Linked DNA regions of Salipiger abyssi. The protein of the gene in region 1 interacts with the protein of each later gene in a pairwise test. Links are inferred from orthologs where the notes say so. Each region holds a gene or a part of one and is shown on either strand. Other genes may lie near its edges. The genes, in order: Ga0080574_RS15870 and Ga0080574_RS20675.

What was found.
Region 2: the proteins of Ga0080574_RS15870 (region 1) and Ga0080574_RS20675 interact in binary tests that used the Escherichia coli proteins (3 or more experiments, as listed by UniProt). The link is inferred for Salipiger abyssi from one-to-one orthologs.

Annotation. Positions count from the first base shown.
Region 1 is NZ_CP015093.1:2,537,064-2,547,432, forward strand. The notes cover bases 2,407-5,979. They hold Ga0080574_RS15870 (2-oxoglutarate dehydrogenase E1 component), read right to left. Parts: upstream 5,580-5,979; coding sequence 2,607-5,579; downstream 2,407-2,606. Other genes in these bases: odhB (2-oxoglutarate dehydrogenase complex dihydrolipoyllysine-residue succinyltransferase), read right to left, coding at 2,407-2,602; Ga0080574_RS15875 (hypothetical protein), read right to left, coding at 5,576-5,979. In the rest of the region: Ga0080574_RS15860 (glycosyltransferase family 2 protein), read right to left, coding at 1-889; more of odhB, read right to left, coding at 1,082-2,406; more of Ga0080574_RS15875, read right to left, coding at 5,980-6,208; Ga0080574_RS15880 (sulfotransferase family 2 domain-containing protein), read right to left, coding at 6,411-7,082; sucD (succinate--CoA ligase subunit alpha), read right to left, coding at 7,164-8,051; Ga0080574_RS15890 (hypothetical protein), read right to left, coding at 8,194-8,544; sucC (ADP-forming succinate--CoA ligase subunit beta), read right to left, coding at 8,632-9,825; Ga0080574_RS15900 (glycosyltransferase family 2 protein), read left to right, coding at 10,100-10,369. UniProt on the Escherichia coli protein: E1 component of the 2-oxoglutarate dehydrogenase (OGDH) complex which catalyzes the decarboxylation of 2-oxoglutarate, the first step in the conversion of 2-oxoglutarate to succinyl-CoA and CO(2).
Region 2 is NZ_CP015093.1:3,512,999-3,522,722, reverse strand. What follows is about bases 3,281-6,208. They hold Ga0080574_RS20675 (ABC-F family ATP-binding cassette domain-containing protein), read left to right. Parts: upstream 3,281-3,781; coding sequence 3,782-5,635; downstream 5,636-6,208. Other genes in these bases: Ga0080574_RS20670 (MarC family protein), read left to right, coding at 5,748-6,208; ndk (nucleoside-diphosphate kinase), read right to left, coding at 3,281-3,561. Outside these bases: Ga0080574_RS20715 (heme-dependent oxidative N-demethylase family protein), read right to left, coding at 1-206; Ga0080574_RS20710 (EF-hand domain-containing protein), read left to right, coding at 425-841; Ga0080574_RS20705 (hypothetical protein), read left to right, coding at 897-1,202; Ga0080574_RS20700 (RNA polymerase sigma factor), read left to right, coding at 1,284-1,856; Ga0080574_RS20695 (hypothetical protein), read left to right, coding at 1,853-2,167; Ga0080574_RS20690 (hypothetical protein), read left to right, coding at 2,167-2,562; Ga0080574_RS20685 (TfoX/Sxy family protein), read left to right, coding at 2,695-3,042; more of ndk, read right to left, coding at 3,139-3,280; more of Ga0080574_RS20670, read left to right, coding at 6,209-6,368; Ga0080574_RS20665 (retropepsin-like aspartic protease family protein), read left to right, coding at 6,432-7,013; Ga0080574_RS20660 (FAD-binding oxidoreductase), read right to left, coding at 7,297-8,670; Ga0080574_RS20655 (chloride channel protein), read left to right, coding at 8,744-9,724. UniProt on the Escherichia coli protein: Genetic data indicate it may be involved in ribosome assembly or function.

The DNA.
Region 1 (10,369 bases):
CCTGACAGGCATGCTCCGCCCGCGCGATTTCCGGAACGGCGCGCCATTTCGCCAGCCGCTTCTTGAGTGCGGGCAGATAGGCGGCCATCTCGGGCGCTGCCGTTTCATTGATGTTTGCCATCCGATGCCAGTGGCTGCCGATGTGATACTTGGTATCTCCCTGCTTGCCCTGACCGTCGCCGCGGTGGTTCTTCATCATGAACGTATCCTCGGAGCGTACCCCATAGTGGAAAATCTGGGCCGTCTTCGCGCGCGTGGCGACGTCGTGCGGTCTGAAACGTGCCGATTTCGGCTGATACAGTGTGCCGTTGCGGAGCTCTTCGCCATCGGGTGATAGCACCAAGGGATCGGAGACCAGCGGATCGCGCGGATTGTGATCCGTCGCGCGACCGAAACTTGCCACCTTGAAGAGGCATTTGGATTTCGCCTTGCCCGGTTCCGGTGCGGTTTCGGCGCGCACATTGCACTCGATGACGAGATCGCCGGGATGCCATTCGGACAAGCCATTGTCGCCGAAGAGCCGCCAGGGGATCGGTACGACGTCGGCGTCGCGGGTTCGGGCGAGCAGGGCGGAGAGCCCGTGCGGAACGTAGAGAAACTCGTCCGAGTCGATGTGCAGGATATGGCTGAGGCCCTCGTCGCGGGCCAGACGCAGCACGATGTCCATGCCCCTGTTCTGCGGCGACCCGCCTGGCGGAACCGATTGCCGGATATGCCTGACGAGGCCATGCTCGGCAAGCAAATCGAGCAAAATGTCGGATTCGTCGGTGCAGTCATTGGTCACGATCACGATCTGCTCGAAACCCAGCGCGACATGATAGGCCAGCCATTCGAGCAGGAAGATCCCCTCGTTGCGCATGCAGGTGGCGAGTGCGATCCGGTGTGCCATCACGACCCGCCCGGTCGACCGCGCATAGACCGCACGTCCCCGGAAGGACGACGCCGATGGGCAAGGGGCAAAACAAACGGGGCTTGCATGAACATCGACCTGTGAACGGACTGTCTGGCTATCGGTATCGTACCGAGGAAGTTTGACCGTGCAGCCGCGTCCGCTCCGGAGCGGCTGCACGTTAGGCGATCTTTACAGATCCATCAGCAGCCGGCGCGGATCCTCCAGCGCTTCCTTGACGCGCACGAGGAAGGTCACGGCGCCCTTGCCGTCGACGATGCGGTGATCGTAGGAGAGCGCCAGATACATCATCGGGCGGATCTTGATCTCGCCATTGATGACCATCGGGCGGTCCTGGATCTTGTGCATGCCGAGGATGCCCGATTGCGGCGGGTTCAGGATCGGCGAGGACATCAGCGAGCCGTAGACGCCGCCGTTCGAGATCGTGAAGGTGCCGCCCTGCATCTCGGCCATGGAGAGCTTGCCGTCGCGGGCGCGCTTGCCCTTCTCGGCGATCTCCGCCTCAATCTCGGCAAAGCTCTTGGCGTCGACATCGCGCAGCACCGGAACGACCAGACCCTGCGGGGTGCCGGCGGCGATGCCCATATGCACGAAGTTCTTGTAGACCACGTCGGTGCCGTCGATCTCGGCGTTGACCTCGGGCACTTCCTTCAGCGCGTGGCAGCAGGCCTTGGTGAAGAAGGACATGAAGCCCAGACGCACGCCGTGCTTCTTCTCGAAGAGATCCTTGTACTGGTTCCGCAGCGCCATCACCTCGGTCATGTCCACCTCGTTATAGGTGGTGAGCATGGCGGCGGTGTTCTGCGCGTCCTTGAGGCGGCGCGCGATGGTCTGGCGCAGCCGGGTCATCTTGACGCGCTCTTCGCGGGCAGCATCCTCGGCCGGGCTCGGCGCGCGCTGCGCCTGGGCCGGAGCCGCCGCCGGGGCGGGGGCCGATTTCGCGGCGGAGATGGCGGCGGAGACATCCTCTTTCATGATGCGGCCGTCCTTGCCGGTGCCGGTGACCTGCTTGGGGTCGAGACCGGCTTCGGCCATGGCCTTCTTGGCCGACGGCGCATCCTCGACATCCTTGCCGCCGGAGGAGGCGGGGGCTTCGGCAGGAGCCTTGCTTTCCGCAGGCGCGGAGGCCGCGGCGCCGGCGCCGCCCGACATCACCGCCAGCTTGCCGCCGGCCTCGACCGTGGCGCCTTCCTCGGCGAGGATCTCGGTCAGCACACCGGAGGCGGGGGCGGGCACTTCGACCGACACCTTGTCGGTTTCCAGCTCGCAGAGCATCTCGTCCTGCTGCACCGCGTCGCCGACCTTCTTGAACCAGGTCGAGACGGTGGCCTCGGTCACCGATTCACCCAAGGTCGGCACCATCACGTCGACCGGGGTCGCGTCGTCAGACGACGGCTTGGCCTCGGGTTTGGTGGCGGAGGGGCGTTCCTCGACGGTGGTCGAGCCGGCTTCGCCCGCCGGAGCGATATTGGCCAGCAGGGCGTCGACGCCCACCGTGTCGCCTTCCTGTGCGACGATGTCTTCCAGGACACCTTCGACGGGAGAGGGAACCTCGACGGTCACCTTGTCGGTTTCCAGTTCGCACAGCATCTCGTCCACGTCGACACTGTCGCCCGGCTTCTTGAACCAGGTGGCAACGGTTGCCTCGGTCACGGATTCCCCGAGCGTGGGGACGCGCACTTCGGTCGTCATTGTCTTAATTCCCTTCGATGGTCAGCGCTTCGTTCACAAGCGCCTCTTGTTGTGCCTTGTGCTGGCTGGCCAGACCCGTCGCGGGCGAGGCCGAGGTGGCGCGACCGACATAGACCGGCCGCTTGTGGGTGGCGTCGATACGCCCCAGCACCCATTCGATATTGGGCTCGATGAAGGTCCAGGCACCCTGGTTCTTGGGCTCTTCCTGGCACCAGATCATCTCGGCGCCCTTGAAGCGTTCCAGCTCCTTGACCAGCGACAGCGCCGGGAAGGGGTAGAACTGCTCGATCCGCAGCAGATAGACGTCGTCGAGCCCGCGCGCGTCGCGCTCTTCCAGCAGGTCGTAATAGACCTTGCCGGAACACATCACCACGCGCTTGATCTCGGCATCCGGCTTCAGATTGGTCTCCGAATGCCCCTTCTCGGCGTCGTCCCACAGCACCCGGTGGAAGCTCGACCCGGTGGTGAAGGCCTCCGCATCCGAGACCGCCAGCTTGTGACGCAGCAGCGATTTCGGCGTCATCATGATCAGCGGCTTGCGGTAGGAGCGGTGCAGCTGCCGGCGCAGGATGTGGAAGTAGTTCGCCGGGGTCGAGCAGTTGGCGACGATCCAGTTGTCCTGACCGCACATTTGCAGGAAGCGCTCCAGACGGGCGGAGGAGTGCTCCGGCCCCTGGCCTTCGAAACCGTGCGGCAGCAGGCAGACGAGGCCCGACATGCGCAGCCACTTGCTTTCGCCCGAGGAGACGAACTGGTCGAACATGATCTGCGCGCCGTTGGCGAAATCGCCGAACTGCGCTTCCCAGAGTACCAGCGCGTTGGGCTCGGCCAGCGAATAGCCGTATTCAAAGCCGCAGACCGCGTATTCCGAAAGCGCCGAGTCGATCACCTCATAGCGGGCCTGACCCTCGCGGATATTGTTCAGCGGGTAGTAGCGGTCTTCGTTTTCCTGGTTGATCAGGCCGGAATGGCGCTGCGAGAAGGTGCCGCGCGTGCTGTCCTGGCCGGCCAGACGCACCGGATACCCCTCGGTCAGCAGCGAGCCGAAGGCGATGCTCTCGGCGGTCGCCCAGTCGAAGCCGTGACCGCTCTCGAACATCTTCTTGCGGTGATCGAGGAAGCGGCCCACGGTCTTGTGCAGCGGGAAGCCCTCGGGAACGGTGGTGAGGCCGGTGCCGATCTCTGCCAGCGTCTCGGGTTTGATCGCGGTTTCGCCGCGCTGGTAATTGCCCTCTTTCTGCTTGTCGAGATGCGACCAGCGCCCGTCCAGCCAATCGGCCTTGTTCGGCTTGTAGGTCTTGCCGGCTTCGAACTCTTCGTTGAGATGCGCTTGGAAGGCGGCCTTCATGTCCTCGATTTCGCCCTCGGGGATCAGACCGTCCTTGACCAGCCGCTCGGTATAGAGCGTCAGCGTGGTCTTGTGGCTCTTGATCTGCTTGTACATCACCGGGTTGGTGAACATGGGCTCGTCGCCCTCGTTGTGACCGAAGCGGCGGTAGCAGAACATGTCGATGACCACGTCCTTGCCGAATTTCTGGCGGAACTCGGTGGCCACCTTGGCGGCATGCACCACGGCCTCCGGGTCGTCGCCATTGACGTGGAAGATCGGCGCCTCGACCACCAGCGCGTTGTCGGTGGGGTAGGGGGAGGAGCGCGAGAAATGCGGCGCGGTGGTAAAGCCGATCTGGTTGTTCACCACGATATGGATCGTGCCGCCGGTGCGATGGCCGCGCAGGCCCGAAAGCGCAAAGCACTCGGCCACGACGCCCTGGCCGGCAAAGGCCGCATCGCCGTGCAGCAGGATCGACAGCACCGCGCGGCGCTCGGTGTCGCCGAGCTGGTCCTGCTTCGCGCGGACCTTGCCGAGCACAACCGGGTTCACCGCCTCAAGGTGCGAGGGGTTCGCGGTGAGCGACAGGTGGACGGTGTTGCCGTCGAACTCGCGGTCCGAGGAGGCGCCGAGGTGATATTTCACGTCGCCCGAGCCGTCCACGTCGTCAGGCTTGAAGCTGCCGCCCTGGAACTCGTTGAAGATCGCGCGGTAGGGCTTGTTCATCACGTTGGCCAGCACCGAGAGGCGGCCACGGTGGGGCATGCCGACCACGACCTCTTTCAGGCCGAGATTGCCGCCGCGCTTGATGATCTGCTCCATCGCCGGGATCAGCGATTCACCGCCATCAAGACCGAAGCGCTTGGTGCCCATGTATTTCACATGGAGGAATTTCTCGAAGCCCTCGGCCTCCACCATCTTGTTGAGGATCGCCTTGCGGCCCTCGCGGGTGAACTTCACCTCCTTGCCGTAGCCTTCGATCCGCTCCTTGAGCCAGGCCGATTGCTCGGGGTCAGAGATGTGCATGTATTGCAGCGCGAAGGTGCCGCAATAGGTGCGCTTGAGCACGCCCATGATCTCGCGCATCGAGGCGATCTGGAGCCCCAGCACGTTGTCGATGAAGATCGGCCGGTCCATGTCGGCCTCGGTGAAGCCGTAGGCCTTGGGGTCGAGCTCGGGATGCGCGTCGCGGCCATGCAGGCCCAGCGGGTCGAGATCGGCGGCGAGGTGGCCGCGGATCCGGTGGGCGCGGATGATCATCAGCGCGCGGATCGAGTCGAGCACGGCGCGTTTCACCTGGTCGTCGGTGAGGCTCACGCCCTTTTCGGCGGCCTTGTCTGCGATCTTCTTGCCGGCGCCTTTCGCCTCGGCGGGCGCGACGGGCAGCGGCCACTCGCCGGTGATCGCGGCGGTCAGGTCGTCATTCGGGCTCGGCGGCCAGTCGGCGCGCTCCCACGAGGCGCCCTGCGCCTCCTTCTTCACGCTGGTCTCGTCATCGCCCAGGGCGTTGAAGAACTCGGCCCAGGCCGCATCGACCGCGTTCGGGTCGTTGGCGTAGCGGGCGTACATCTGTTCGAGATATTCCGCGTTCGCCCCCTGCATGAAGCTTGAGGCATGAAACTGGTCGTTCGGGCTTTGGTCCGTCATGGCGTCCTCTGATCTTCTCCGGCCGGAGTGTCTGCGTAACCAGCGTAATCGAACAGCCATCCGTAGATCTTTTTAATGCTGTTCGCGGTTTTGTTATCGTAATAATCGGCCACGGCGAGGCCGCAGCGCATATTGCCTGTGCGTTTCGTGACCGGCAGCCGGTCGCGCTCGAAGGGCAGGTCGAGCGTATCGCACACGGTCTTTAGATCGTCTTCCATCGCTTCTTGACGCACCAGCAGCTGGGGCACGAACTGCCCCCTGTCAAACACGACGACATCGCTCGACCGCCACTTTTGTGTGCGCACGGCCTTGCGGAAGGCGGCGACATGGGCGTCGGGATCGTCGGGCAGGGAGGTGCCGCGCGTCTCGTTGCGGAAATAGAATTGCGACACCGCGAGATCGAACGGATTCCGGACCGTCGCGATCTTGCGGTAGGAGCGCCAGGCGTCTTCGCCGATCTGCGTGCGGACGTCGCTGGCGGGCATGTGGTTGTACCACACGAGGTCGAGCGCGTTGCGCTCCGCTTCGGGAATGCGGCGCCGCCCCACGATATAGTGCGGCGTCACAAGGGCATGCGTCTTCTCGACCGGCGGGCCGTCATTGGCCGCACAGAGCGATTGCAGGAACATTTCGACGGATGTTCCCGCGGTCTTCCGCGTTTTCAGGAAGACGAACCGCTTATCGTGGCACACCAGGACCATGGGTCGCGCTACACCCTTCCCGATACGGTTGCGGCCATGCGATCGGCACAAACCCTGTGTGCGGCGCCGGCGGCCTGGAGAAACTCTGTGGGGCGTTGATCTTGCATCGGTTCGACTCGCTGGGCTGGATCTAAACGGACTTTGCATGATCGGTTTCGGCGGGGACGCCGGCATAGCCGAAGCGTTCGTAATCCTCGGCATAGACGTCTTGTATCTGGGCGACCAGATCGGGCGCAAGGAACGCGGCGGGCGCAGGCTTGTCGCCTCCGGCCTTGGCGCGGACATTCTGCGGGGTAATGGTCCGAGGACCGGTCTCGGCGCCCTCGAGCGCGTCGAGATATCCCACGATCCGGTCCAGCCCGTCCTCGAGACGAAAGACCTTTGCATCTGGCGGGACGATTTTGGACTGCGGAACGAGATGGTTGTCGTCGAAGTAGTTTCCGGCCTTCAGACCCGGCAGGCGCAGGCGGAACCAATCCTCGAAACTGCGGTCGGCGGGGATCGTCTTTAGCGCTTCACGCTGGAAGTGATAGGCGCTTTTCAGGCGTGCCAGCGGGTCGCGCACAACGGCAAAGGACGTCTCGATCCAGTCGCGGGGCACCAGCTGATAAAGATCGCGCCAGCGAATGTGCTGGGGCGAGGTCCGGGTCCAGCGCTTGGCCTCGGGGAGCGCTCCGAAGGTGCCGTTGAAAAAGCCCAACTGCCCGAAGCGTGCGACAAGATAATGGTCCACAGATGAGCCTCCCGCCTTGGGGACGTGCGCATAGTAGTGAAGGCGGTTGTCGATCCGAAAAAGCGGCATGGATCACCAGTTCTTTTGGAGGCTCGCAAGACCCCGGAATTGGGGGGCTGCCCCGCCCTGCCGGCGGAGCAGCCAGAGGATTTATCCTTTGGAGATCGCCGCCATGACGGCCTCGCCGAGCGTGGCGGGGCTGTCGGCAACGACGATACCGGCGGATTTCATCGCTTCGATTTTCGACTCCGCGTCGCCCTTACCACCGGCGACGATGGCGCCGGCATGGCCCATGCGGCGGCCCGGAGGGGCGGTGCGGCCTGCGATGAACCCGGCGGTCGGCTTCCAGCGGCCCTTTTTCTTCTGCTCGGCGAGGAACTCGGCTGCTTCCTCTTCAGCGGAACCGCCGATTTCACCGATCATGATGATGGATTCGGTCTCGTCATCGTCGAGGAACATGTCGAGCACGTCGATATGCTCGGTGCCCTTGATCGGGTCACCGCCGATGCCGACGGCCGAGGACTGGCCGAGGCCCAGATCGGTGGTCTGCTTCACGGCCTCATAGGTCAGCGTGCCCGAGCGGGACACGACGCCCACCTTGCCGCGCTTGTGGATGTGGCCGGGCATGATGCCGATCTTGCAGGCGTCGGGCGTGATGACACCGGGGCAGTTCGGGCCGATCAGGCGGCAGGGGCTGTCGATCAGCGCGCGCTTCACCTTCATCATGTCGAGCACCGGGATACCCTCGGTGATGCAGACGATGAGCGGGATCTCGGCGTCGATGGCTTCGAGGATCGAATCCGCGGCGAAGGGCGGCGGGACGTAGATCACCGAGGCGTTGGCTTCGGTCACATGCACGGCCTCGTGGACCGAGTTGAAGACCGGCAGGCCGAGATGCTCGGTGCCGCCTTTGCCGGGGGTCACGCCGCCGACCATCTTGGTGCCGTAGGCGATGGCCTGTTCGGAATGGAAGGTGCCCTGCGAGCCGGTGAAGCCCTGACAGATGACTTTGGTATTTGCGTCTACGAGGACTGCCATTTTTGGCGTTCTCCTTATTGGGCCGCAGTGTTGCGGCGCACGTTTCGTACCGGCGCGGCGAAACGCTTGCCGGTGACATGAAAAGACAGCGCACCGCCCGTGCGGGCGCGCTGCCGTGCAAATCTTGCGAAGAGTCGTGAGGTTACTTGCCGTCCCGCCCGGACAGCTCGTCCAGCGCGCGCGCGGCCAGAAGCGCCACGCCGCCCAGAATAAGCGACCGCCCGACCGAGTCCGTCACATTCGACGGAGCAAAGGCCTGCGCGCCATCCCTGCCGTGCTGCGCCGCGCGGCGCAAGCGGCTGCGACGGGGCGCATTGCCCATCTGCCGGGGCTCCGGCACCTTGCCGATGCGCGGCTTGGAGACCAGAAGCGCCGTCCCGATGGCCAGCAGGCCGCCCGCATAGACGAAGGGAGCGAAGCGCGCCCTCCGCGTCGCGGGCAAGGTGGTCCGGGCGATTTCGGGCAGGTTCGTGCGGCCGGGCAGCTTCGACATGGCGGTATCCTCCGTTTCCGGAAGAACCCACCAGGCACGCGCGAGGTTCCGCGCAAGCGTCGATATGCTGGATCAGCCGCATTCGCCTCAGCCCTTAACGGCTTTCACGATCTTCTGCGCACCGTCGGCGAGGTCGTCGGCGGCGATCACGTCCAGACCGGACTCGTTGATGATCTTCTTGCCGAGATCCACGTTGGTGCCTTCGAGACGCACGACCAGCGGAACCTGGAGGCCGACCTCTTTCACCGCGGCGATCACGCCCTCGGCGATGACGTCGCAGCGCATGATGCCGCCGAAGATGTTCACCAGGATGCCTTTGACGTTGTCGTCCGAGGTGATGATCTTGAACGCCTCGGTCACCTTCTCCTTGGTCGCGCCGCCGCCCACGTCGAGGAAGTTGGCCGGTTCCGCACCGTAGAGCTTGATGATGTCCATGGTCGCCATGGCCAGACCCGCGCCGTTCACCATGCAGCCGATCTCACCGTCGAGCGCGATGTAGTTCAGGTCGTGCTGGGAGGCGGCGAGTTCCTTGGGGTCTTCCTCGGTCTCGTCGCGCAGGCCGACGATATCGGGGTGACGGTAGAGCGCGTTGCTGTCGAACCCGGCCTTGCAGTCGAGGCATTTCAGGTTGCCGTCGGTGGTCAGGATCAGCGGGTTGATCTCCAGCATCTCCATGTCTTTCTCGACGAACATCCGGTAGAGATTGCCGAGCAGGTTCTGACACTGGCGGACGGTCTTGCCTTCCAGCCCCAGCGCGAATGCGACGCGGCGACCGTGGAAGCCCTGATAGCCGACAGCGGGATCGATGGAGAAGGACAGGATCTTTTCCGGAGTGGAGTCGGCGACCTCTTCGATGTCCATGCCGCCCTCGGTCGAGCAGACGATCGAGATGCGCGAGGTGACGCGGTCGACCAGCAGCGCGAGGTAGAATTCGGATTCGATGTCCGAGCCGTCCTCGATATAGATGCGGTTGACCTGCTTGCCGGCGGGGCCGGTCTGGTGGGTCACCAGCGTGTGGCCGAGCATGCGGTTGGTTTCCTCGGCGGCCTCTTCGACCGATTTGGTCAGGCGCACGCCGCCCTTCTCGCCGGCGTCATGCTCCTTGAACGAGCCCTTGCCGCGGCCACCCGCATGGATCTGAGCCTTCACCACCCAGAGCGGGCCGTCGAGCTCGCCCGCCGCGGTCTTGGCGTCGTTGGCGGTCAGAACGACACGGCCGTCCGAGACCGGGCAGCCATAGTCGCGCAGAAGCGCCTTCGCCTGATATTCATGGATGTTCATGAAAGAATCTTCCCGTCTTGCTGCGATTTCGTTGCCGGTATACCCATGCATAGCGGCCTGCGTTAAACGAAATATCGTCAGGTCCCTCGAATTGCGAGGAATTTCTGCGATTTGTGATCACGCTTTTTGGGGCTGTGATCACAAACAAAAATTCTGTTTGCCCGATGTTAGCGATGTGATGGGAGAATCAGCGTTTTTATGCCGATTTGCCTTTGCGATTGTCGCCCGGCGGGGCCGGCGGTAACGAGGGGAAACAGCGCGCGGAGGGGCAAAAATGCGAAATCTGGAGAGAGTCGGGCCGGATCGCCACGATCCCGAAGCGCTGCCGGTGGTGGTGCTGGCCCATAACGAGGCCAATATCCTGCCGGACTTTCTCGACCATTACCGGCGCATCTGCCGCCCGAGCTTTCTCATCGTCGACGACCGGTCGAGCGACGGCACCGCCGAGTTTCTCGCCGACCAGCCCGATGTCACCGTGTTCCGCCCGCTGCCGCATTCGCATTTCAAGACCGACAAGGCGGAATGGCGCGGCGAGATCATGGAT
Region 2 (9,724 bases), 980 kb from region 1 along the record:
TCCAGCAGCTCTTCGGCGGCAGGCCGCGCGTCGGGATCGAGCTGGAGCACCGCCGCGCGGTCGGTGTCGAGCAGCCGCGCGCGCTCGGCCATCTGCGCGCCATAGGCCTCGTCCACCAGCAGCCAGTCGGCCATGTGCACCGGCCCGATATTGGGCAGCGGGCGCACGCTTGCGAGATCGTAGGGAAGACGGTTTTGCAGGATCATGCCTTTTGCCTAGAGCCGCCCCGCCGTCGCCGCAAGAGCCTGGGGGTGAAACGCGGCACCCTGCCCCATGGGCCGCCCGAAAGCCGGGCGCCCGGCAGGCGCCTTGGCTGTGGCGCGAGAGAAAAAACCACCCCGACGCAGAAATTATCGAACGGCCCGTAAGGGGGACGCTCCGGCGCCGTACTCCCATGTGAAAACACACTCAGTCGGAGACATTGATGACAGTGAGACAGATCATAACCCGGGCCGCCTTTGCACTGGCCCTGTTCCCCGGCGCGGCGCTGGCGCAGGACAGCCTCTTCATGCAGCTCGACGCCAATGGCGACGGCGTGATCGACGGCAATGAGTTCCTGCAACTGCGGATCAGCATGTTCGACCGGATCGACGCCGACCGCTCGGGCACAATCACCGCTGCCGAGATCGAGACCGCCCGCCAGGCGCTGCCCGGCAAGCGCACCATGCAGTCCGACAAGCGGATCTGGGATCAGGACGCCAATGACGACGGCATGCTCACCCTGGCCGAATACACCGCGCAGACGCGCGGTTTCGACATGGCCGACCGCAACAATGACGGCGTGATCAGCAGTGCGGAATACAACCGCATCGCCCGTTTCCTCGCCGCCTACCGCCCGTAACCCAACCAAGACCCTCGAACACGTCAACCTATTCCCCACTGAAAGGACCATCATTATGAAAACCGTTCGCTTCTTCGCCATCCTCGCCCTGCCGCTGATGGCCGCCACCGCCCTGCCCGCGCAGAATATCACCGTGACCAATGGCAACGGCGGCACTGTGCAGAAATCGCGCGACTGCGACCGCAGTGCCGGAACCGCGAACTGCGCGACAAGCACCACGGCAACCACTGCCGGCGGCAAGTCGGCCACCTGGGGCAAGGACCGCACCCGTGTGAGCGGCAACGGCGCCTCGGCGACCACGGTCACCAACACCGGCCCCGGCGGCCAGAGCGGCACCCGCACCCGCCTGGTGACGAAGTAATGATCCTCCGGCAGCCCGTGCCGTAAGGTGACGGGCTGCCGGCCCTTGCCCCGCGCCGGACCGGTGCCAAAGCTGACAGAGATGGATCAACGTGCAGAAGACGCGCGGGCGGCGATGGCCGCCATGGCGCAGGGGGACCGGCAGGCGCTGGGGCGGCTCGTTGCGCTCTACGGGCCGGGGCTGACGCGCTATGCCGCGCAGATGCTCGATGCGCCCTCGGAGGCTGAAGACGTGGTGCAGGAGGTCTTTCTCAAGGCCTGGCGCAACGCCGGACGCTACGATCCCGCCAAGGCCGCCGTGTCGACCTGGCTCTACCGGATCGCGGTCAACCATTGTATCGACCGCAGCCGCCGCACCCGCTTCCGCCGCTTCATCGGCCTGGAAGCAACCGACGAGATGAGCGATGACGGCCCCGGAGCGGCCGCCATCCATGAGAGCCGCGACCGGCTGGCGCATACACGCGCTGCCATTGCGGAGCTCCCCGACCGCCAGCGCCGCGCGATCCTTCTGCGCGCCGCCGGCGACATGAGCACCGCCGAGATCGCCGCCACGATGGGGGTGAGCCCCGGCGCGGTGGAACAACTGCTGGTGCGGGCGCGCAACACGCTGCGCCGCCAGCTCGACCCGGACGAAATGGAGGAGAGGAGGCCATGATGGAAGACGACGACAAGGACCGCGCCTTCGATGCCGCGCTGGCGGCGGCGCTGAAAGACGAGATGCCGGTGGAAACCCCGATGCTGGCGCGCGCGGTGCTGAGCCGGCTCGCCGAGGAGGAAACCGGCCCTCACCGGGCGGAGGGACTGGCCGAGGTACTGAGCCATCCCGGCCCGGTCGCGGCGGGCTATGGGCTGATGCTGCTGGGCGCCGCGGTGCTGGGCTATGCCGCCCTGCCGGCGCTTGGCGGCGACGATCTGGTCTTTGCCAGCGCCATCGCGCAGCTTCTCGGCTTTCCGGGGGGGCTGTGATGGGACGGATCCGACGCAATTCCGGCCGTATCGCGCTGATCGCGGTGCTTGCCGTCTCGCTGCTGGGCAACGCCCTGACCGCCGGCGCGCTGCTGCGCTTCAAGGCGATGCGCAGCGAGCTGCTCGGCCCGGTCGCCGAGGCGGCGGTGTTCCCGAGAGAGGTCCGCCGCGATCTGCGCGCCGCGCTGGCGGAGAACGCCGACACGCTGCGCCCGGCGCTGCACGATCTTGCCCGGGCGCGCGCCGCAATCGTGACGGCGGGCATGACGGAGCCCTTCGACCGCGCCGAGGTCGAGGCGGCGATGGATATCTTCCGTGATGAGGCGGAGGCCACCATCGCGCAGGTGCAGGCTGTGGTTCTGGAAGTGCTGGCGGCCCGCGCCGGGTCCGAGTGAACCTGGCGGGCTTGTTCCCCGCCCGCGCGGGTGGCAAAATCTTTGGCGAAGCCTTGGGAGAGCCCTCATGCCGCACATTGCCTTTCTGATCCGGTTGCCGGGCCTGCGTCGCGGCGGCGAGGTCTGAGCGCGATGGGCACGCCTGTCTCCTCGATCCGCAATCTCGGCCCGGCGGTCGAGGCGGCGCTGGCCCGCGCCGGCGTGCCCGACGCGGAGACGCTGCGCGAGATCGGTGCGCATGAGGCCTATGCGCGGATGCTGCGGGCGGGCACGAAGGCGCATTTCATCGGCTATTACGTGATGCATATGGCGCTTCAGGGCCGGCCCTGGAACGATTGCCGGGGCAAGGAGAAAGAGGCGCTGCGGCTGCGGTTCGACGCGCTCTGCGCGGAGGTCGCCGGGGTGGCGGCGCTGAGCGGCATCGAGGCGGTGCTGGACGAGATCGGCGTCGTGCCGCGCGAGCGCCTGCAAGGCGGGTGACGCTCGGTGCCCCTTGCGGGGCGTCTCGCTGCGGCAAACGAAAACGGGCGCCCTCTCCGGCGCCCGTTTCGTGTTTCTGACCTGGAAAGGCGGCGCTTAGCCCACCAGCTCCAGACCGGAGAAGTAATAGGCGATCTCGACGGCGGCGGTTTCCGGCGCGTCGGAGCCGTGCACCGAGTTCTCGCCGACCGACTCGGCGAATTCGGCGCGGATGGTGCCCTCGGCGGCGTCGGCCGGGTTGGTGGCGCCCATCACTTCGCGGTTCTTCGCGATGGCGCCTTCGCCTTCCAGCACCTGCACCACGACCGGCTCGGAGGCCATGAACTCGCAGAGCTCGTCATAGAACGGGCGCTCCGCATGCACCTTGTAGAACTCGCCGGCCTGCGCCTTGGTCAGCTGGATGCGCTTCTGCGCGACGATGCGCAGGCCCGCTTCCTCGAACTTGGCGTTGATCTTGCCGGTGAGGTTGCGGCGGGTGGCATCGGGCTTGATGATCGAAAGGGTACGTTCGACGGCCATGTCTGGTCTCCATTGAAAAGCCGGGCGTCAGGCCCGGCCGGTATTCGCTGGCGTGGGCGTTAGCATGCAGGCGCAAGATTGGGAAGACCTCGCTTGCCGACCCGCGCGGCGCTGCGCGCCCGCGGCGAGGGGCCAGCCCCTCGCGCACCCCGGGATATTTCCTGCCAATGGAAGACCATGGGGGATTTCCGCCGGCGCGGCGCTCTGCTAGAGCGCCCCCATGCTACGGATCGACGATATTTCCTTTTCCATCGAGGGCCGGCCTCTGTTCGAGGGCGCCTCCGCCGTGATTCCCGCCGGCCACAAGGTCGGGCTCGTGGGGCCGAACGGCGCCGGCAAGACCACGCTCTTCCGGCTGATCCGGGGCGAGCTGACGCTGGACGGGGGCGAGATCTCCCTGCCCGAGCGCGCCCGCATCGGCGGCGTGGCGCAGGAGGCGCCGGCAAACGACATGTCGCTGATCGAGACGGTGCTGGCCGCCGATGCCGAGCGCGCCGCGCTGATGGCCGAGGCCGAAACCGCCACCGACCCGCATCGCATCGCCGATGTGCAGACCCGGCTCGCCGATATCGACGCCTGGTCAGCGGAGGGGCGCGCCGCGTCGATCCTCAAGGGTCTGGGCTTCAGCGAGGCGGATCAGCAGCGCCCGAGCTCGGATTTCTCCGGCGGCTGGCGGATGCGGCTGGCACTGGCCGGCGTGCTCTTTGCCCAGCCCGACCTCCTGCTGCTCGACGAGCCGACCAACTATCTCGACCTCGAAGGCGCGCTCTGGCTGGAAAGCTATCTGACGCGCTACCCGCATACGGTGATCGTGATCAGCCACGACCGCGGGCTGCTGAACCGCGCGGTGGGCGCGATCCTGCATCTGGAGGCGCGCAAGCTGACGCTCTATCAGGGCGGCTACGACACCTTCGCGCGCACCCGGGCCGAGCGTCGCGCGGTGCAGGCCGCCGCCGCCCGCAAGCAGGACGAGCGCCGGGCGCATCTGCAAAGCTTTGTCGACCGGTTCCGCGCCAAGGCCTCTAAGGCCAAGCAGGCGCAGGCGCGGCTCAAGATGATCGCGCGGATGGAGACCATCACGGCGCCCGAGGATGCCGCCAAGCGGGTGTTCAGCTTCCCGCAGCCCGACCAGCTCTCGCCGCCCATCGTGGCGCTGGAGGGCGGCGCCACGGGCTATGGCGAGCGCCAGGTGCTGCAACGGCTGGATCTGCGCATCGACCAGGACGACCGCATCGCGCTCCTGGGCCGCAACGGTCAGGGCAAGTCGACGCTGTCGAAGCTGCTCGCCGACCGCCTTCCGCTGATGGCGGGCAAGATGACCCGCAGCTCCAAGCTGCGCATCGGCTATTTCGCCCAGCATCAGGTGGACGAGCTGCATCTCGACGAAACGCCCCTGCAACATCTCCAGCGCGAGCGCCCCGACACGGCGCCCGCGAAGCTGCGCGCCCAGCTCGCCGGCTTCGGGCTGATGGCGGCGCAGGCGGAGACCGAGGTCGGCCGGCTCTCGGGCGGGCAGAAGGCGCGGCTGTCGCTGCTGCTGGCGACGCTGGATGCGCCGCATATGCTGATCCTCGACGAGCCCACCAACCACCTCGATATCGAGAGCCGCGAGGCGCTGGTCGAGGCGCTGACGGAATATTCCGGCGCGGTGATCCTCGTCAGCCACGACATGCACCTGCTAAGCCTCGTCGCCGACCGGCTCTGGCTGGTGAAGGACGGCACGGTGAAGCCCTATGAGGACGATCTCGACGCCTACCGCTCCCTGCTGCTGACGCAGGACAAACCCGCCAGGCCCGAGAAACCCGCCGCGCCGAAACCGCCGAAACCCTCGCGCGACGCGATCCTGGCGCTGCGCTCGGAGGTCCGCAAATGCGAGGCGCGGGTGGAAAAGATCGAGGAGATGCGCGAGAAGCTCGCCAAAAAACTCGCCGACCCGGCGCTCTACGAAGACGGGCGCGCCGGCGAGCTGGAGACCTGGAACAAGAAATACGCCGAGGTCATGGACGGGCTGCACCGCGCCGAGGCGCTCTGGGAAACGGCACTGGAAAAGCTGGAGACGGCGGAGGCGCGCTGAGCCCCGCCCCTTCATCTTTCCGGCAAATACTCCGTCGCGCGCTCTGCCGCCCCGCGCCGCCCTCAGGCCCGGCGCGCTGGACAAGCTGCCCGCCAGCCCCTACCCCTGAGGCATGGAGCCCGCCTTTCTCGTCACCGCCTTTGCCACGCTCTTCGTGGTGATCGACCCGATCGGCCTGACGCCGATCTTCATCGCGCTGACGCAGGGCGCCGATGCCCGCCATCGCCGCGCGGTGGCGCTGCGGGCCTGCATCATCGCGGCGCTGATCCTGCTGCTCTTTACCTTCTTCGGCGAGGCGGTGCTGGGCTTCATCGGCATCTCCATGCCCGCGTTCCGCATCGCCGGCGGCATCCTGCTGTTCCTCACCGCGCTCGACATGCTGTTCGAACGCCGCTCCAAGCGACGCGAGGACAAGGCCGGCGAAGAGGAGTCCCTGCCCGACCCGTCGGTCTTTCCCATCGCCATCCCGCTGATTGCCGGCCCCGGCGCCATCGCCACGATGATCCTGCTCACCGGGCAGACGGCGTCCGGCCTCGAAATGGCGGCGGTGCTCGGCGTGATGGTGGCGGTGCTGCTGGTGGTGCTGACGCTGTTTCTTAGCGCCGGGATGATCGAGCGGGCGCTCGGCCATACCGGCATCGTGGTGGTGACGCGTCTGCTTGGCATGCTACTGGCGGCGCTCTCGGTGCAGTTCGTCATCGACGGGCTGCGTAATATCGGTGCGCTGGTCTGACCCCTGTTATCGCCCGCCACCCATGCCTACATACAGCATAGCGGAACCAGCGGAGCACGGGCCTTGACAGAGTTCGATTACGGAAATCTCGCCTATCTCGGCCTGCTCGGCGCCGTTCTGGTGATCTGGATGTTCATCCAGAATCGCGAAAGGCTGGGTCAAAAGCTGCAATATCTCGCTATCTGGGGGCTGATCTTTCTGGGCGCCATCGCCGCTGTCGGGCTCTGGGGCGATATCCGCCAGACGGTGATGCCGAGCCAGGCGGTGTTTGCCGATGAGGGCCGGGTCGAACTGCCGCGCGCGCCGGACGGGCATTACTATGTCTCGCTCGACATCAACGGCGTGCCGACGCGCTTTGTCATCGACACCGGCGCCACCGGCATGGTGCTGACCCAGCAGGACGCCGAGCGCGCCGGGCTCGACGCCGAGGGCCTGATGTTCCACGGCGAGGCGAGCACCGCGAACGGCATCGTGCGCACCGCACCGGTGCGGCTCGACGAGGTGGCACTGGGGCCGTTCACCGACCGTGGCGTGCGCGCCTATGTGAATGGCGGCACCATGCGGACCTCGCTGCTCGGGATGAGCTATCTTCAACGGTTCGAACGGCTGGAGATCTCCGGCGGTCGGCTGATTCTGGAGCGCTGAGCGCCGGGCGCGTGTCCCCGCCCCGGACTTGATCCGGGGCCTCTGCGGTTGCTCTGGGCGGTCCCTTTTGTCGTTCTTTTGTTCAGTCGCCGTTCTGGCGCTCCGGCGCCTGTAATGCCTGCACCAAGCCAGACGACCGAGCGCTCTTCGCTGCGACCGCAGAGGCCCCGGATCAAGTCCGGGGCGAGGTATCCTTCTTGACGGCGTACCGCATCATGCAGGGGCGTCACCGTAGGGTGGGCAATCCTACCCACCGCTCCACCTCCCGCCAACAGGACCGGCGCTACCCCTGCCGCACCAGCTTGCCCGGGTTCATCAGCCCCTGCGGGTCGAGCGCGCGCTTGATCTCGCCCATCACGTCCCAGCCGGCACCGTGCTCGGCCTCCATGAAGCCCATCTTGCCCTGGCCCACGCCATGCTCGCCGGTGCAGGTGCCGCCAAGCGCCAGCGCGCGCTCGGCCATGCGGTGCGACAGCCGCTTGGCCGTCTCCAGCTCGGCGGGCTGCTCGGGATCGACCAGCAGCACCGCGTGGAAATTGCCGTCGCCCACATGGCCGAGGATCGGCCCCGGGATACCGCTGGCGGCGATATCGGCCTGGGTTTCCTCCACCGCCCGCGCAAGCTGCGAGATCGGCACGCACATATCCGTCACCACCGCGCGGCTGCCCTTGCGCGCCGCGAGGATGGCGTAATAGCCATTGTGCCGCAGCGCCCAGAGCGCCCGGCGCTCCTCCTCCCGCGCCGACCAGCGGAAGGGCGAGGCACCGTGATCGGCGACGATCTCGCCGAAGCGCTCGGCATCCTGCGCCACGCTTTCCGGCGAGCCGTGAAACTCCACCAGCAGATGCGGTGCCTCGGCCATCTCCATGCCGGAATAGGCGGTGAAGGCACGCGCTGTCGCGTCGTCGACGAACTCGATCCGCGCCATGGGGATGCCCATCTGGATCACCTCCATCACCGCCGTCACAGCAGATCCCATATCGGGAAAGGCGCAGATGCCGGCGCTGGTGGCCTCGGGCACGCCATACAGCCGCAGCGTCAGCTCGGTCACCAGACCCAGCGTGCCCTCCGAGCCCACCATCAGCGCGGTGAGATCGTAGCCCGCAGCGCTCTTGCGCGCCCGCGTGCCGGTGCGGATCACCCGCCCGTCCGCCAGCACCACCTGAAGCCCCAGAACATTGTCGCGCATCGTGCCGTAGCGCACCGTGGTGGTGCCCGAGGCCCGCGTCATCGCCATGCCGCCGAGCGAGGCGTTGGCGCCGGGATCGACCGGAAAGAACAGCCCCGTGGCGCGCAGCTCCTCGTTCAGCGCCTCGCGGGTCACGCCGGGCTGCACCGTCACATCCATATCCGTGGGGCGGATTTCCAGCACCTTGTTCATGCGGGTGAAATCCACCACCACGCCGCCCCGAACCGCGAGCCCGTGGCCCTCCAGCGAGGTGCCCGCGCCCCAGCCAGTCACCGGGCAGCCGTGTTCGGCGCAGATCGCCACCAGCGCCTGCACCTCTTCGGTGCTTTCGGGATAGGCCACCGCGTCGGGCGGCGTCAGCGGGAAATAGGATTCCGAGCGACCATGCGCGGTCAGTTCGGACTTGGACCTGCTGAGCCGTTCGCCTAGGAGTAAGGCGATAGCGTCGAGGGCTGTTGCGATGGACATTAAGAACCTCCGGATCGTCCGGGGGCGACACTAGCGTCGCCACAAGCCCTGCGAAAGCCAAAGGGGACAGGGAATGTCAAGGGGCTTGGCCCGGCAATGGCAGGACACCCGCGCCGTCTGCGGGCGCGGCTGGGATCAGCTGCGCCACAAGGCGCCGGGACAGGTCACCTTCTGGCTGATCGCATTATTCGTCGGCGTTGCCTCGGGCTTTGCGGCCATCCTTTTCCGCTTCGCGATCAACCGCTTACAGGCCGCGCTTTATGGCACGGAGGATGTCAACACGCTGGCCAGCTTTGCCCAGACCCTGCCCTGGATCTGGGTGCTGGTGATCCCGGTCTGCGGCGGGCTCGCGGTCGGGCTCATCGTGCAGTTCTTTACCCCGGACGGGCGGGTGCGCTCGGTCTCCGACGTGATCGAGGGCGCGGCACTGAATGACGGGCGGGTGGAAAAAAAGGCAGGGATCGCCTCTGCGTTGTGTTCCTGGATCACCCTTTCCACCGGCGGTTCCACCGGCCGCGAGGGCCCCGTCGTGCATATCGCCGCGATGATCGCCTCCTGGGTGTCGAACCTGCTGCGCGTCGACGGCATCACCGGGCGCGACCTGCTGGGCTGCGCGGTGGCCGCCGCCGTCTCGGCGAGTTTCAACGCGCCCATTGCCGGCGCGCTGTTCGGGCTCGAGGTGGTGCTGCGCCATTTCGCCCTGCACGCCTTCGCCCCCATCGTGGTGGCAAGCGCCGCCGGCACGGTGATCAACCGGCTGGCCTTTGGCGATGTCACCGAGTTCATCCTGCCCGGCACCACCACGGTGGAGTTCTATCTCGAACTGCCCGCCTTTTTCCTGATGGGGCTGGTCTGCGGGCTGGTGGCGGTGCTGATGATGCAGGCGATCTTCTGGTCGGAAAACATCGGCAACCGCATCCAGAAATGGCTGAGCCTGCCGCACTGGCTGCGCCCCGCCGTGGCCGGGCTGCTGCTGGGCGTCGTCGCGATCCGCTTTCCGCATATCATCGGCGTGGGTTACGAAACCACCTCGCGCGCGCTCACCGGTACGCTG